Regions from separate parts of the Bradyrhizobium ingae genome, predicted to be linked through region 1. Evidence: predicted binding sites of a transcription regulator. Region 1 holds the regulator's gene; each other region holds the start of a gene.
The links. Region 1 encodes PhoB, which activates phosphate uptake and scavenging genes when phosphate is short. Its sites were predicted from a motif close to TGTCATNNANCTGTCAT; they were not measured.

Region 1 (4,561 bases):
ACCTCAATTTCTATTACGGCGAGCACCACGCGCTGAAGAACATCAACATGACGCTCGGCACCAACCGCGTCACGGCGTTCATCGGCCCGTCCGGCTGCGGCAAGTCGACCCTGCTGCGCATCTTCAACCGGATGTATGACCTCTATCCGGGCCAGCGCGCCACCGGTCAACTCATGCTCGACCAGACCAATATCCTCGACTCCAAGCTCGACCTCAACCTGCTGCGAGCCCGGGTCGGCATGGTGTTCCAGAAGCCGACGCCGTTCCCGATGACGATCTACGAGAACATTGCCTTCGGCATCCGCCTTTACGAGAAGATCTCCAAGTCGGAGATGGACGACCGGGTCGAGAAGGCGCTGCGCGGCGGCGCGCTGTGGAACGAGGTCAAGGACAAGCTCAACGCCTCCGGCCTGTCGCTCTCCGGCGGCCAGCAGCAGCGTCTCTGCATCGCCCGCACCGTGGCGGTCCGTCCCGAGGTGATCCTGTTCGACGAGCCGTGCTCGGCGCTCGATCCGATCTCGACCGCCAAGGTTGAGGAACTGATCCAGGAGCTTGCCGAGAACTACACGATCGCGATCGTCACCCACAACATGCAGCAGGCGGCGCGCGTCTCCGACAAGACCGCCTTCATGTATCTCGGCGAGTTGATCGAGTTCGACGAGACCAGCAAGATCTTCACGTCGCCCAGCGACCGGCGTACCCAAGACTACATCACCGGCCGCTTCGGCTGAGGAGACAGGAAATGGCTTCTGAACATACCGCAAAGGCCTTCGACACCGACCTGCAGGAGCTCACGCGGCTCGTTGCGGAGATGGGCGGCCTTGCCGAGCGCATGATCGTCGATTCCGTCGATGCGCTGATCCGCCGTGACGTCGCGCTCGGCCAGCGCGTGGTGGCGACCGACGCCGAGATCGACGCGCTGCAGAAGAAGATCGAGGAGCGCGCCGTGCTCACGATCGCGCGCCGCCAGCCGATGGCGGTCGACCTGCGCGAGATCGTCGGCGCCATGCGCGTCGCGACCGATCTGGAGCGGATCGGCGATCTCGCCAAGAACATGGGCAAGCGCGTGGCCGCGCTCGAGACCGATTTCCATCCGCTGAAGCTGTTCCGCGGCCTGGAACACATGACCGACCTCGTGCAGCAGCAGGTCAAGTCGGTCCTCGACGCCTATGCCGCGCATGACCTGCCGGCGGCGATGATGGTGTGGAAGGGCGACGAGGAAGTCGACGCGATCTGCACCTCGCTGTTCCGCGAGCTCCTCACCTACATGATGGAGGATCCGCGTAACATCTCGTTCTGCATCCACCTGATGTTCTGCGCCAAGAACATCGAGCGGATCGGCGATCATGCGACCAACATCGCCGAAACCGTCTTCTACATGATCGAAGGTCAGGCCATCGCGGACAAGCGTCCGAAGGGCGACATGACCACCTTCGCCACGACTGTGCCGAACACTTAAGGAGCGACGACGCCATGGGCGCACGCATTCTGGTTGTTGAGGACGAGGAAGCGCTGACCGAGCTGTTGCGCTACAACCTCGAAGGCGACGGCTACGATGTCGAGACGGTGATGCGCGGCGACGACGCCGACACCCGCCTCAAGGAGCACATTCCGGACCTGATCGTGCTCGACTGGATGCTGCCGGGGTTGTCCGGCATCGAGCTGTGCCGCCGCCTGCGCACCCGTCCCGACACCAAGCAGCTCCCGATCATCATGCTTACCGCACGCGGCGAAGAGAGCGAGCGGGTGAGGGGACTTGCGACCGGTGCGGACGACTACATCGTCAAGCCGTTCTCGGTGCCGGAGCTCTTGGCACGCGTGAAAGGCCTTTTGCGGCGTGCGAGCCCAGAGCGGCTTGCGTCCATCCTCGCCTATGGCGACATCGAGCTCGACCGCGAGAAGCGCCGCGTCGCGCGCTCCGGGCGGCCGATCGACCTCGGTCCGACCGAATATCGCCTCCTGGAGTTCTTCCTGGAGCATCCCGGCCGCGTGTTCTCGCGCGAGCAGCTGCTCGACAGTGTCTGGGGCCGCGACATCTATATCGACGAGCGCACCGTCGACGTCCACATCGGGCGCCTGCGCAAGCTGCTCAATCTCGGCCGCGAGCAGGACCCGATCCGCACCGTCCGCGGCGCCGGCTACGCGCTGGATGATCGGTTTGCGAAGGCGGAACAGACGTAAAAAAAACGCGCCGGATAGCGCGCTGACATTCCTCGACCAGGCGTCCCGGCCTTGCGCCGGGACGTTGTCGTTTGTGGCTGAGCTCAGCGCGTGCCCGGCTTGGCCGGTGCGCGGCGGCGGTCGGCGGCCGGCTGGTAGGCAACGCGCGAATGCTGCGCGCAATAGGGCAGGCCCGAGAGCGATTTGCCGCCGCAGAAGAAGAAATCCGGGCTCGAGGGATCGCCGACCGGCCAGTGGCAGGTCGCCTCGTTGAGCTCGAGCAGCGACAGGCGCTGGCTCATCGGAACGACGTTGTCGTAGGTGATCGGATCGGGCTCGACCTCGACCTCGAAGGCCTGGGCGAGGGCGGTGTTGCCGCGGGAGATCGGGCGGCTCACCCGCATCATGTGCTGTGCGGGGCGCGCCTTGCGCGGCCGGGGAGCCGCCGAGGACGGGCTCTTGGCGCGGCCGGACAGGCCCAGCCGGTGCACCTTGCCGATTACGGCGTTGCGCGTCACGTTCCCGAGCTCGGCAGCGATCTGGCTGGCCGAAAGCCCGGCTTCCCAGAGCTTTTTCAATTGCTCGACGCGATCGTCGGACCAGGTCAAAACCGTCATTGCACCCTTCCCCTCGCCGCGCACCCTCAATCCTTGGGGCCGCGTGGCGATGTCTAAGCTTCGAAAAACCCGTGCCATCAGAATCCCTTAAGGCTCGCCGGGCGCGAAAAACGCACCTGAACGTTACGCCGGTACAAGAGGACTCAGAGGATCAGAACTGCTGCACGAGATGTCGTATCTGACGGGGGAAACGCTACAATATGGCGTGACTCCCGCGCAAGAGTCTGCGGCTCCGCGTCCACATGTTCCGTCGCTAAAAGAACTTAAAATCGCCACCGCAAGACTACGGATCGCGTGCCTTGCAGGGCCTTCTGGCGGCATTGACAGCGGTTTTTCCAGGCATAAAATAGTGACACGTGCCGCCCTTAAAAGGCGGCACGTTTCGTTTTCCGGGCAGGTCAATGATGCGCTGCGCAAGGCAGTCTCGTGAGCCGGCCTCAACATCCAAGTGACCGCCATGAACAAGAGCGCCGCGACGCATCTGCTTCCCGTTTTCGCCAGGGCCGAGCTCGGCTTCGAGCGCGGCGAAGGCTGCTGGCTGGTCGCGACAAACGGGGAGCGCTATCTCGATTTTACATCGGGTGTCGCTGTGAATGCGCTGGGCCATGCGCACCCCGCCCTGGTCAAGGCTCTGCAGGAGCAGGCCACGAAGCTCTGGCACATGTCGAACCTGTTTCAGAGCCCGGATGGCGAGAAGCTCGCCATCCGGCTCTGCAACGAGAGCTTTGCGGACTTCGTGTTCTTCTGCAATTCCGGCGCCGAGGCGATGGAATGCGTGATCAAGGTGGTGCGCCGCTATCACGCCACCAAGGGCCATCCCGAGCGCTACCGCATGATCACCTTCGAGGGCGCCTTCCACGGCCGCACGCTGGCAACGCTCGCCGCCACGGGGTCCGCGAAATATCTCGAAGGCTTTGGTCCGCCGATGGACGGGTTCGACCAGGTGCCGCATGGCGATCTGGAAGCCGTCAAGAAGGCGATCGGCCCACAGACCGCGGGCATCCTGATCGAGCCGATCCAGGGCGAGGGCGGCGTGCGCTCGGCGCCTCCTGCCTTCTATCGCGCGCTGCGCCAGCTCTGCGACGAACATGGCTTGTTGCTCGCGTTCGACGAGGTGCAGACCGGAATGGGCCGCACCGGCGATCTCTTTGCGCATCGCCGCCTCGGCGTGACCCCGGACGTGATGTCGCTTGCGAAGGCACTCGGCGGCGGCTTTCCGATCGGCGCCTGCCTTGCGACGGCCGAGGCTGCTTCCGGCATGACGCCCGGTTCGCACGGCTCGACCTTCGGCGGCAATCCGCTCGCCGTATCGGCAGCGAACGCCGTGCTCGACGTCATGCTCAAGCCCGGCTTCTTCGATCACGTGCAGAAGATGTCGCTGCTGCTCAAACAGAAGCTCGCCGCCGTGATCGACCGTCACCCCGACGTCGTCAGCGAGGTGCGCGGCGAGGGGTTGTTGGTCGGCATCAAGGCCGTGGTGCCTTCTGGCGATCTCGTCACGGCGCTGCGCGAGGAAAAACTTCTGACTGTCGGCGCCGGCGACAATGTCGTGCGCTTCCTGCCGCCTCTGATCGTCACGGAAGCGGAGATCGAGGAGGGCGTCACACGGCTCGAGCGCGCCTGCACGGCGATTGAATCGAATCTCAAGGCACGGGCGGCAAGCTGATGAGCAAGACGCCCAAGCACTTTCTCGACATTAACGAGCTGCCGCTATCCGAGCTCAGGAGCATGCTCGCCGCCTCCTCCGCGATGAAGGCGAAGCAGAAGGCGCATCAGCCGGTCAA
Region 2 (4,561 bases), on a different contig from region 1:
GCCGGTGGTGATGTCGATGATGAAGATGGTGAGCACGATCATCAACAGGATGGCGCTGACGTCGGAGTAGTAGAACTTGCGGATCGCGACCACGAGCTCCTGGCCGATGCCGCCGGCGCCGACGAAACCCATCACCGAGGATTCACGGACATTGATCTCGAAGCGCAGCAGCGCGTAGCTGACATAGCCGGCGGAGACCTGCGGCAGCACGGCAAAGCGCATGCAGGACAGCCAGCTCGCTCCGGTCGAGCGCACGCCTTCGACCGGCTTCATGTCGGCATTCTCCACGATCTCGGCGAACAGCTTGCCGAGCGCGCCGGTGGAATGAATGGCTATCGCGAGCACACCGGCCATCGGCCCGAGCCCGAAGGCCATGACGAAGATCAGCGCGAATACGATGCCCGGCACGGTGCGAGCGAATTCGAGCAGGCGGCGAACAGTAAAGCGCAACCAGGGCGCCGGCGAGGTGTTCTCAGCCGCGAGAAAATTCAGGCAGAAGGCGCAGACCGCGCCGATCAGCGTGCCGACATAGCTGATCAGCAGCGTCTCGCCGAGCAGCTTGCCCCATTTGTACCAGCCCCACAGCCACTCGCCGGGATCGGTCCAGACGCGCTGGCCGCTGTCGAGGGTGAGGATACGGTCGAAATAGCTGACGAAGTTGCCGAAATACGTGAAGAGCGTCCGCAAGTTCACTTCGGCCCCGATCGCGGCGAGCATCAGCGCAGCAATGAACACCATGCCGCCGGCCAATAACCGCGCGCGCTTGCGCGCCACCGCCTGGCGATAGGCCGCGTTCAGCGCCGCCAATTGCTGCTCGGGAAGAAGCGAAACCGCGATGGTCATGGAGGCAGTGACCGTGGCCCATCAGAGAAAGAGCCGGGTCGAACGACCCGGCTCGAGTTACGTCGTCCCTTTGATCAGGACGCCTTCTTCTTTCTTAGCGCATCGACGAACTTGATCAGTTCGATCGTGCCATCCCAGTCCTTGGTGGTTGCGGGATGAAACCCCTTCTTCTGGCCGTCGGACAACCGGTCGAACGCAGCCTTGTCCTTGGTGGGCGAGTCGAAGAATGCCTTGGCGATCGCAGCCTTCAGGTCATCGGGAAGATCGGAACTGTATGCATACATGTTCGGTCCAATGATCGGCGCCGACTTGTGGATGATGCGGAAATCTTCCCTCTTCATCGGCGAGCCGTCGGCATTCTTCAGCATGCCCTTGGTCAGCATCTGCGCCAGCGTCGAATCGTCGTCGCTGGTCCACTGGTTGGCGGCAACATCGACCGTGCCCTGCGCCAAGGCGAGGATCGCGTTCTCATGGCTGCCGGTGAAGACGACCTTGCTGAAATACGTGTCGACATCCGAGATGCCCATCTTGTCGAGCTCAAAGCGCGGCACGTTGTTGCCTGAGGTCGAATTCGGATCGACCAGGCCGAGATTCTTGCCTTTCAGGTCGTCGATGCCTTTGTAGGGGCTGCTCGTCTTGACGAAGAACACCGAGTAATAGCCCGTACCGCCGTCCGCGTTCAGATCGCTCGCAAAGGCGTCCGTCTTGACGCCAGTCAGCCGTGCGCGCGCAAACGAGGCCGACCCATAACTTGCGATCTGGATGTTGCCGGCGCGCTGACCTTCGATCACCGCGGCGTAGTCGTTCGCGATCCGCAGCGTGACCTTCACGCCAAGTTCCTTCGAGAGATAGCTCATGAACGGGGCCCAACGGTCGGTTACGCCCGAGGCGTTCTCGGCCGGGACAACCGCAAAAGTCAGCTCAGGATATTTGGCTTTCCAGTCCTCGGCGGAAGCGGAAGCGGAGAAGGCCAGCGCGGCGGCGCCGGCAAGGACGATGCGACGAGTGATCATGATACCCTCTTGATCGGTTGGACGCGGTGAACGCAGAACTTGGGTCGCGGCTCAGGCCGCGGCAGCCGTACCGAACGCTGGGACGGCCTCGGGGACGGGCAACGGCAGGCCGCCCATGACTTCGCTGGCTTCGAGATCGTAGAGCTCGCGCGCGACGTGCTCGGTGAGCGCCGACGGCGCGCCATCGAACACCACCCGGCCCGCAGCCATCCCGATCAGGCGATCGCAATAGCTGCGCGCCAGATCGAGCGAATGCAGGTTGCAGATCACGGTGATGCCGAAATGCTTGTTGATGCGTAAGAGCGCATCCATCACGATCTTGGTGTTGCGCGGATCGAGCGAAGCGATCGGCTCATCGGCGAGGATCAGATCAGGCTGCTGCACCAGCGCGCGGGCGATCGCGACCCGCTGCTGCTGGCCGCCGGAAAGCTGATCGGTGCGTTGGGCAGCGAGCGAGGCCATATCGAACTGCTCGAGCGCCGACATCGCCAGCGCCGTGTCTTCCTCGAGCCAGGCCTGCGTCAGCGAGCGCCAGGCCGGCATTGCAGCAAGACGTCCCATCAGCACATTGGTGAGCACGTCGAGCCGGCCGACAAGATTGAACTGCTGGAAGATCATCGCCGCACGGGCGCGCCATTGCCGCAGCTCCTTGCCGCGCAGCGCGGTGACATCGACGCCATCGAACAGGATGCGTCCCTCCGTTGGCGTCACCAGGCGATTGATGGTCCGCAGCAAGGTCGACTTTCCGGCGCCGGAACGTCCGATCACGCCGACAAAACCGCCTGGGGCGATTTCAAACGAAGCACCGTCCACCGCGGCTTTTGTGCCGAAGCGGCACGTCAGACCTTCAACTACCAGCATGCAGGGGCTCCCGACCAGCTGGGCCCAACCGCTAACTCCGGCGCTTTACATTTGTGTGACGGGGACGGCGCGGTGCGGCGATGCTACGCACACCGTCCCCTGTCATCTCTGCGTCATGACATCGTCATCGAGCCGCTCGAAGACGAATGCTCCCCCAGTTGACGGATGCACCATGGTCGCCAAAACGCTTTCGGTCCAACCGACCATCGATCCCACGGCCACGCTGCACGAGATCAAGCTCGGCGCCTATTGCGAGGTCGGCGCGCGCACGATCCTGCACGAGGTGACGATGGGCGACTATTCGTATGTCGTGAACGATTCGCAGATCACTTACACGACGATCGGAAAATTCTGCTCGATCGCGGCGATGACGCGCATCAATCCCGGCAATCACCCGATGCAGCGCGCCAGCCAGGCGCATTTCACGTATCGTGCGAGCGCGTATTTTCCGGGCGAGAGCGACGATGCCGAGTTCTTCGACTGGCGACGCCAGCACCACGTTCATATCGGCCATGACGTCTGGATCGGCCATGGCGCGATCGTGCTGCCGGGCCGCAATATCGGCACCGGCGCGGTGGTGGCCGCGGGCGCCATCGTCACCAAGGACGTGCCCGCCTACACGATCGTCGCCGGCAATCCGGCCCGCCCGGTCCGGCGGCGCTTCTCCGACGAGATCGCCGGCCGGCTGGCAAGGCTCGCCTGGTGGGACTGGGATCACGAAAGCTTGCGCGACGCCCTGCCCGATTTCCGCAAGCTTGGGATTGAAGATTTCCTCGCAAAGTACGAAGCACGGCTCGTTGCCAACCAGTCCTCCCCCAGCCAGCGAAGCGTCCCCGCGTGACCGAAATCCTCCTTGAAGGCGGCCGGGCCCTGATCGGCTCGGAGATCGTCGAAGCCTCACTCGTCGTGTCCGGGCAGGATATCGCAGCGATCGATCGCGGCCGCACACGCGCGCCACTTGCGATCGACGCTCGCAATCTTTTGGTCCTGCCGGGCATCGTCGACCTGCATGGCGATGCCTTCGAGCGGCAGATGATGCCGCGTCCGGGGGTCGACTTCCCGATCGACGTGGCGCTCGCCGACAGCGACCGGCAGGCCGTCAGCAACGGCATCACCACCGTCTTCCATGGCACGACCTGGTCGTGGGAGCCGGGCTTGCGCTCCGGCGACAATGCGCGGCGCCTGCTGGAGGCGATCGAGCGGCTGCGCCCGCAATTTGCTGCCGACACCCGCTTCCATCTGCGGCACGAGACCTACAATCTCGACGCCGAGGACGAGCTCGGCCAATGGCTCGCCGAAGGGCGGATCGATCTGTTCGCCTTCAACGATCACATGGCTTCGACTATCCGCGATCTCTCAAAGCCGAACAAACGCGGCCGCCTGGTTGACCGGACCGGATTGTCCGACGCGGCTTTTGAAGAGCTGGTCGGTCGTGTCGCTGCGCGCGCAGCGGACGTCCCGGCGACGACGGCGCGGCTTGCCGCGGCGGCCCGCGCGGCCGAGGTGCGGATGCTCTCGCATGACGATGCGACGCCGGCGATGCGCAAGGCGTATCGGGACATGGGTGCTGCGATCGCCGAGTTTCCGGTCAACGAAGAGACGGCGCGCGCGGCAGCAGAGGCCGGCGACGCCATCATCTATGGCGCGCCGAACGTGGTGCGTGGCGGCAGCCACACCGGTTGGACCAGGGCGTCCGACATGATCGCCAAAGGGCTCTGCTCGGTGCTGGCCTCGGACTATTACTATCCGGCGCAACTGCTCGCCGCGTTCCGGCTCGCAGCCGATGGCGTGCTTCCGCTGGCGCACGCCTGGAAGCTGATCTCGGAAGCACCGGCAGAGGCCGC
Region 3 (4,561 bases), on a different contig from region 1:
ACAGTAACCTAAAGCGCGATGACCATCGTTCCAATCTCATCGCGCTTTAGGCGACGAAACGTGGCTGTTCCCGTCCGCCTGCGCACGGCAGCACTGCGCCGACCGCCCGGATGCTGTCGACGAAGGCACGCGCCGACGCCTCCCAGGTATGGTTGGCGGCAAATTCGACGCAGGCCTGCCTGGAAATGTCGAGCGCGGCGAGGCAGGCGCTGCGCAGATCCTCATCCAGCACCCCGACCGGCGCACCGCCGATCACGTCCCGCGGACCCTTCACCGGGAACGCTGCCACCGGCAGGCCGCTCGCCAGCGCTTCGAGGAGCACGAGGCCAAACGTGTCCGTCCGGCTCGGAAACACGAATACGTCGGCTGCCGCATAGATTTCGGCGAGCGCCTCGCCGTGCTTTTCGCCCAGGAAGATCGCCTGGGGATAGGCCTGCTCCAGGCCGGCACGCGCCGGGCCGTCGCCAACGATCACCTTGGTGCCGGGCAAATCGAGATCGAGGAACGCCTCAAGATTCTTCTCCACCGCCACCCGGCCGACGCACAAAAACACCGGCGCCGGAAAGCAGAGATCGATGGCGCGGGGATAGAACAGCTTGTTGTCGACGCCGCGAGGCCACAGTACGACATTGTTAAAGCCGCGCTCGGTGAGCTCGCGGGCGAGCGCCGGGGTCGCCGCCATCACGGCGCGGCTGGGCGCGTGAAATCGGCGCAGCGCCCGCCAGATCAGCGAGCCCGGAACCGGCACCCTGGCGCGGACATATTCAGGAAAGCGGGTGTGGAAGCTCGTCGTGAACGGCAGCTTGCGTTGCCGGCAGTAGCGGCGAACCATGAGGCCGATCGGCCCTTCGGTCGCGATATGGATGCTATCGGGGCGCGCCTCCTCGATCAGCTTGGCGATCCTCGCCGGCCGCGGCATTGCGAGCCGCACGTCGCGATAGCTCGGCATCGCGAAGGTGCGGAACGATTGCGGGGTGAGGAAGCTGAACTCGACGTCCAGCGCCTTCGCGGCGTCAGCGAGCTTGGTCAGCGTCCGAACCACACCGTTGACTTGCGGGTGCCAGGCGTCGGTCGCGACCAGGATGCGCATCACGCAGCTCTTGCAGCCACCGGCACGACCGGCGCGGCCTTTCGCGACTGATCGGCCCAGGTGATGATCTCGAAGTGACCATCGTCATGCTCGGCCAACGCGGTGCAGCTCTCCACCCAGTCGCCGCAATTCATGTAGCGGATGCCGTTCTCGTCACGGATCACGGCGTAGTGGATGTGGCCGCAGATCACGCCGTCGGCATCGTGGCGCCGTGCTTCGGCGGCCAGCGCCTGCTCGAACGCGCCGATATAATTGACGGCGTTCTTGACCTTCAGCTTCGCCCATTGCGACAGCGACCAATAGGGCACGCCGAAAGCGCGACGGAAGAAGTTGACGAGCCGGTTCACCTGGATCGCGAAATCGTAGGCCTTGTCGCCGAGATGAGCGAGCCAGCGCGCATTCTGCACCACAAGGTCGAAGATGTCGCCGTGGATCACGAGATAGCGCTTGCCGTCGGCGCCGGTATGGACAGTGTTTTCGACCACGTCGATGCCGCCGAAATGCGTGCCGTAGTAGTTGCGCAGGAACTCGTCGTGATTGCCCGGGACGTAGACGACCTTGGCGCCCTTGCGCGCCTTGCGCAGCAGCTTCTGCACGAGGTCGTTATGCGATTGCGGCCAGTGCCAGCTCGATTTCAGGGCCCAGCCATCGACGATGTCGCCGACGAGATAGATCGTGTCGGCATCGTGGTAGCGCAGGAAGTCCAGGAGGAGATCAGCTTGCGAACCGCGGGCCCCGAGATGAACGTCGGAGATGAACAAGGTCCGAAAGCGCCGTTCGGGACTCTCGTCACTCATATCGTAACTTCCCATGCGCCAGCCTGTAACAATGTCCCGTGACAGGGGGATGACCGATTGAACCTGCGAGGCACCCTCAGTTACGAATCAAACCCTGCCTCGCCCACTCCGCGGATATCAGCCGCATGCGACAATCAGGCGACACGGCGCCGCGGCGACCTCCGCAAAACTCCGGGAACCCATAGGTTATTGGCTTGGTTTACTGGTTAATGCCAGCGGCCACCGCACGCTGCCGCCATCGCGGCCGAGATCAATAGAACTTGTGGAAATGATGGACCGGCCCGTGGCCGTGACCGACGCTGAAGCGATCGGCAGCTGCAATCGCCGCGCTGATCCAGGCCTTGGCATTGCGCACCGCCTGCTCGAGTGGCTCGCCCTTGGCAAGCCCTGCTGCGACCGCCGAGGACAGCGAGCAACCGGTGCCATGGGTGTTTTGCGTGGCAACCCGCGGCGCGGCGAGTGCAATCACGCCGTCCGCCGTGACGAGATAGTCGATGCTCTCGGCGCCCTGCCCGTGCCCGCCCTTGATCAGCACCGCGCGACAGCCGAGCGCGAGCAGGCGGCGCCCCTGACCTTCGATCTCCACCTCGCTATCCGCCACCTTTTCGTCGAGCAGCGCAGCAGCCTCGGGCAGGTTCGGCGTGATCACCGATGCTAGCGGCATGAGTTTTGCGCGCAGTGCCTCGACGGCTTCTGCTGCCAGCAACCGGTCGCCGGAGGTCGCGACCATCACGGGATCGAGCACGACATGCCGTGGCGACCATCGCACCAGGCTGGAGGCGATCGCATCGATGCTGCCGGCTTGCGCGACCATACCGATCTTGACCGCGTCGACATCGAGATCGGAGAACACCGCATCGATCTGCGCGATCACGAATGCGGCGGGCACTGCGTGAATTCCGGTCACGCCCTTGGTGTTCTGCGCGGTTAGCGCCGTGATCGCGGAGGCGCCATAGACGCCGAGCGCGGCGAAGGTCTTCAGGTCGGCCTGGATGCCGGCGCCGCCGCTCGAATCGGAGCCGGCGATGGTGAGCGCTATGGGCGTCGTCATGGCGCGGCTTTTTGCTGGATCGGTGCCATGAACTGTCGTAACGCGCATACCCGGGGGCAGCAAGCCTGCTTGCGCCCCGAGGCCAGCAAGTTCGCTTGCTAAAGCCGACCGATTTTGGCCTATTAGAGCGTTTTCCAGCGAAGTGGACACCGGTTCGCGTGAAGAAAACGCGTCAAAACTAGAATCTGGAGCCCCGTTCCGATTCAATCGGAACGGAAACGGCTCTAGCCGCCAAATCATGCCTTCGGAGCAACCGCGATGGTTCCTTTCTTCGTCCAGATCAAATGCAAGCTCGGCCAGTCCTACACGGTCGCCAACGCGCTCGCCGAAGCCGAGATCGCCTCCGAGATCTATTCCACGGCGGGCCACTACGACCTCCTGGTGAAGTTCTATGTCGACAAGGACACCGACATCGGCCACTTCATCAACGAGAAGGTGCAGATCCTGCCAGGCATCCAGGACACTCTCACCATCATCACCTTCAAGGCGTTCGGCGGTCGCTAGTCGCCCTCCTTCCGCTTCGGCGGCGGCTTGGGCCCCTCGACCGGCGGCAGCGATTTCAGATATTCGGCCATCACGGCGCGGTCTTCGGCCGTGAGTAGCGCGAGATTCTTGATCACCGGCCGCATCGCGCCGGAGGCGCTGTCGCCCTCGGGCATGTCTCCGGTCTCGAGGAAGTCGGCGATGTCCTTTTCGCTCCAGTCGCCGATGCCCTTTTGCGTGATGTTCGGTACCCAGCCCTCGCCTTCCGGACTCGGGCCGCCGGCAAAGCGTTGCGACGTAATGAGGCCGCCGAGCCGATTGCGCGGGCTGTGGCACTCGGCGCAGTGGCCGAAACTGTTCACGAGATAGGCGCCGCGATTCCATTGCGGCGAGCGCGCGGCGTCGGCCACGAAAGGCGCGCCGTCCATGAACAGAAATTTCCAGACGCCGACATTGCGACGAATGTTGAACGGAAACGGCAAATCGTGATCGCGCACCTTGCCCGGAACGGCGGGCAGCGTCTTCAGATAGGCGAAGAGATCGCGCACATCGTCCACCTTCGCATGCGCGTAGGACGTATAGGGAAATGCAGGAAAGTAATGCGCGCCATCGGGTGAGACGCCCTTCATCACCGCATTGACGAAATCGGCCTCGCTCCATTGCCCGATGCCGTCGGTCGGATCCTGCGAGATGTTGGGTGCGTAGAAGGTGCCGAACGGCGAGCCGATCGCGAGCCCTCCGCCGAGCCTAAGCCGATCAGGCTGGCCTGGCACCGCATGACATGAGGCGCAGCCGCCGGCGTTGAACAGCTCCTCACCGTTGGCAAGATCGGGCCCGCGCGAGGCCACAGGCAGCGCCAGCGCGACCGGCGCGGTGAGCCACCAATAGAGCGCAAGGCCGAGACCGGCGGCGAGCAGCGCAGCAATGATCGTTCGTCGCAACATTCACGAAATCCATCGGCGTCCGACGAACTTAAGGCTGCGGCCACCGCCGCTCCAGCCACGAATAATTTAGATGGTTTGAACGCTTGAGGGGAATAAATTCCAAGTGGCATTGTTTGGACGTTTGCCACCTTTCGAGGTCAACAGGGAGAGAACCATGAACAAGCCCCTTTTTGCCACGCTCGCGCTCACGGCCGCC

Region 2: the regulator PhoB is predicted to act here: its motif matches at 2,818-2,834, upstream of phnC (phosphonate ABC transporter ATP-binding protein).
Region 3: the regulator PhoB is predicted to act here: its motif matches at 1,926-1,942, upstream of ACV1FX_RS09580 (UDP-2,3-diacylglucosamine diphosphatase).

The regions. Positions count from the first base shown of each region.
Region 1 covers NZ_JBVUBB010000015.1:102,676-107,236, reverse strand. The annotation lists gene pstB (phosphate ABC transporter ATP-binding protein PstB) at 1-731, shown strand, start outside; gene phoU (phosphate signaling complex protein PhoU) at 743-1,459, shown strand; gene phoB (phosphate regulon transcriptional regulator PhoB) at 1,474-2,181, shown strand; gene ACV1FX_RS21985 (GcrA family cell cycle regulator) at 2,265-2,777, opposite strand; gene ACV1FX_RS21980 (acetylornithine transaminase) at 3,235-4,443, shown strand; gene argF (ornithine carbamoyltransferase) at 4,443-4,561, shown strand, end outside.
Region 2 covers NZ_JBVUBB010000011.1:159,234-163,794, forward strand. The annotation lists gene phnE (phosphonate ABC transporter, permease protein PhnE) at 1-843, opposite strand, end outside; gene phnD (phosphonate ABC transporter substrate-binding protein) at 918-1,856, opposite strand; gene phnC (phosphonate ABC transporter ATP-binding protein) at 1,908-2,717, opposite strand; gene ACV1FX_RS18780 (transferase hexapeptide repeat family protein) at 2,890-3,558, shown strand; gene ACV1FX_RS18785 (alpha-D-ribose 1-methylphosphonate 5-triphosphate diphosphatase) at 3,555-4,561, shown strand, end outside.
Region 3 covers NZ_JBVUBB010000005.1:96,410-100,970, forward strand. The annotation lists gene ACV1FX_RS09575 (glycosyltransferase family 4 protein) at 47-1,090, opposite strand; gene ACV1FX_RS09580 (UDP-2,3-diacylglucosamine diphosphatase) at 1,090-1,902, opposite strand; gene thiD (bifunctional hydroxymethylpyrimidine kinase/phosphomethylpyrimidine kinase) at 2,138-2,938, opposite strand; gene ACV1FX_RS09590 (Lrp/AsnC ligand binding domain-containing protein) at 3,197-3,442, shown strand; gene ACV1FX_RS09595 (c-type cytochrome) at 3,439-4,365, opposite strand; gene ACV1FX_RS09600 (CHRD domain-containing protein) at 4,520-4,561, shown strand, end outside.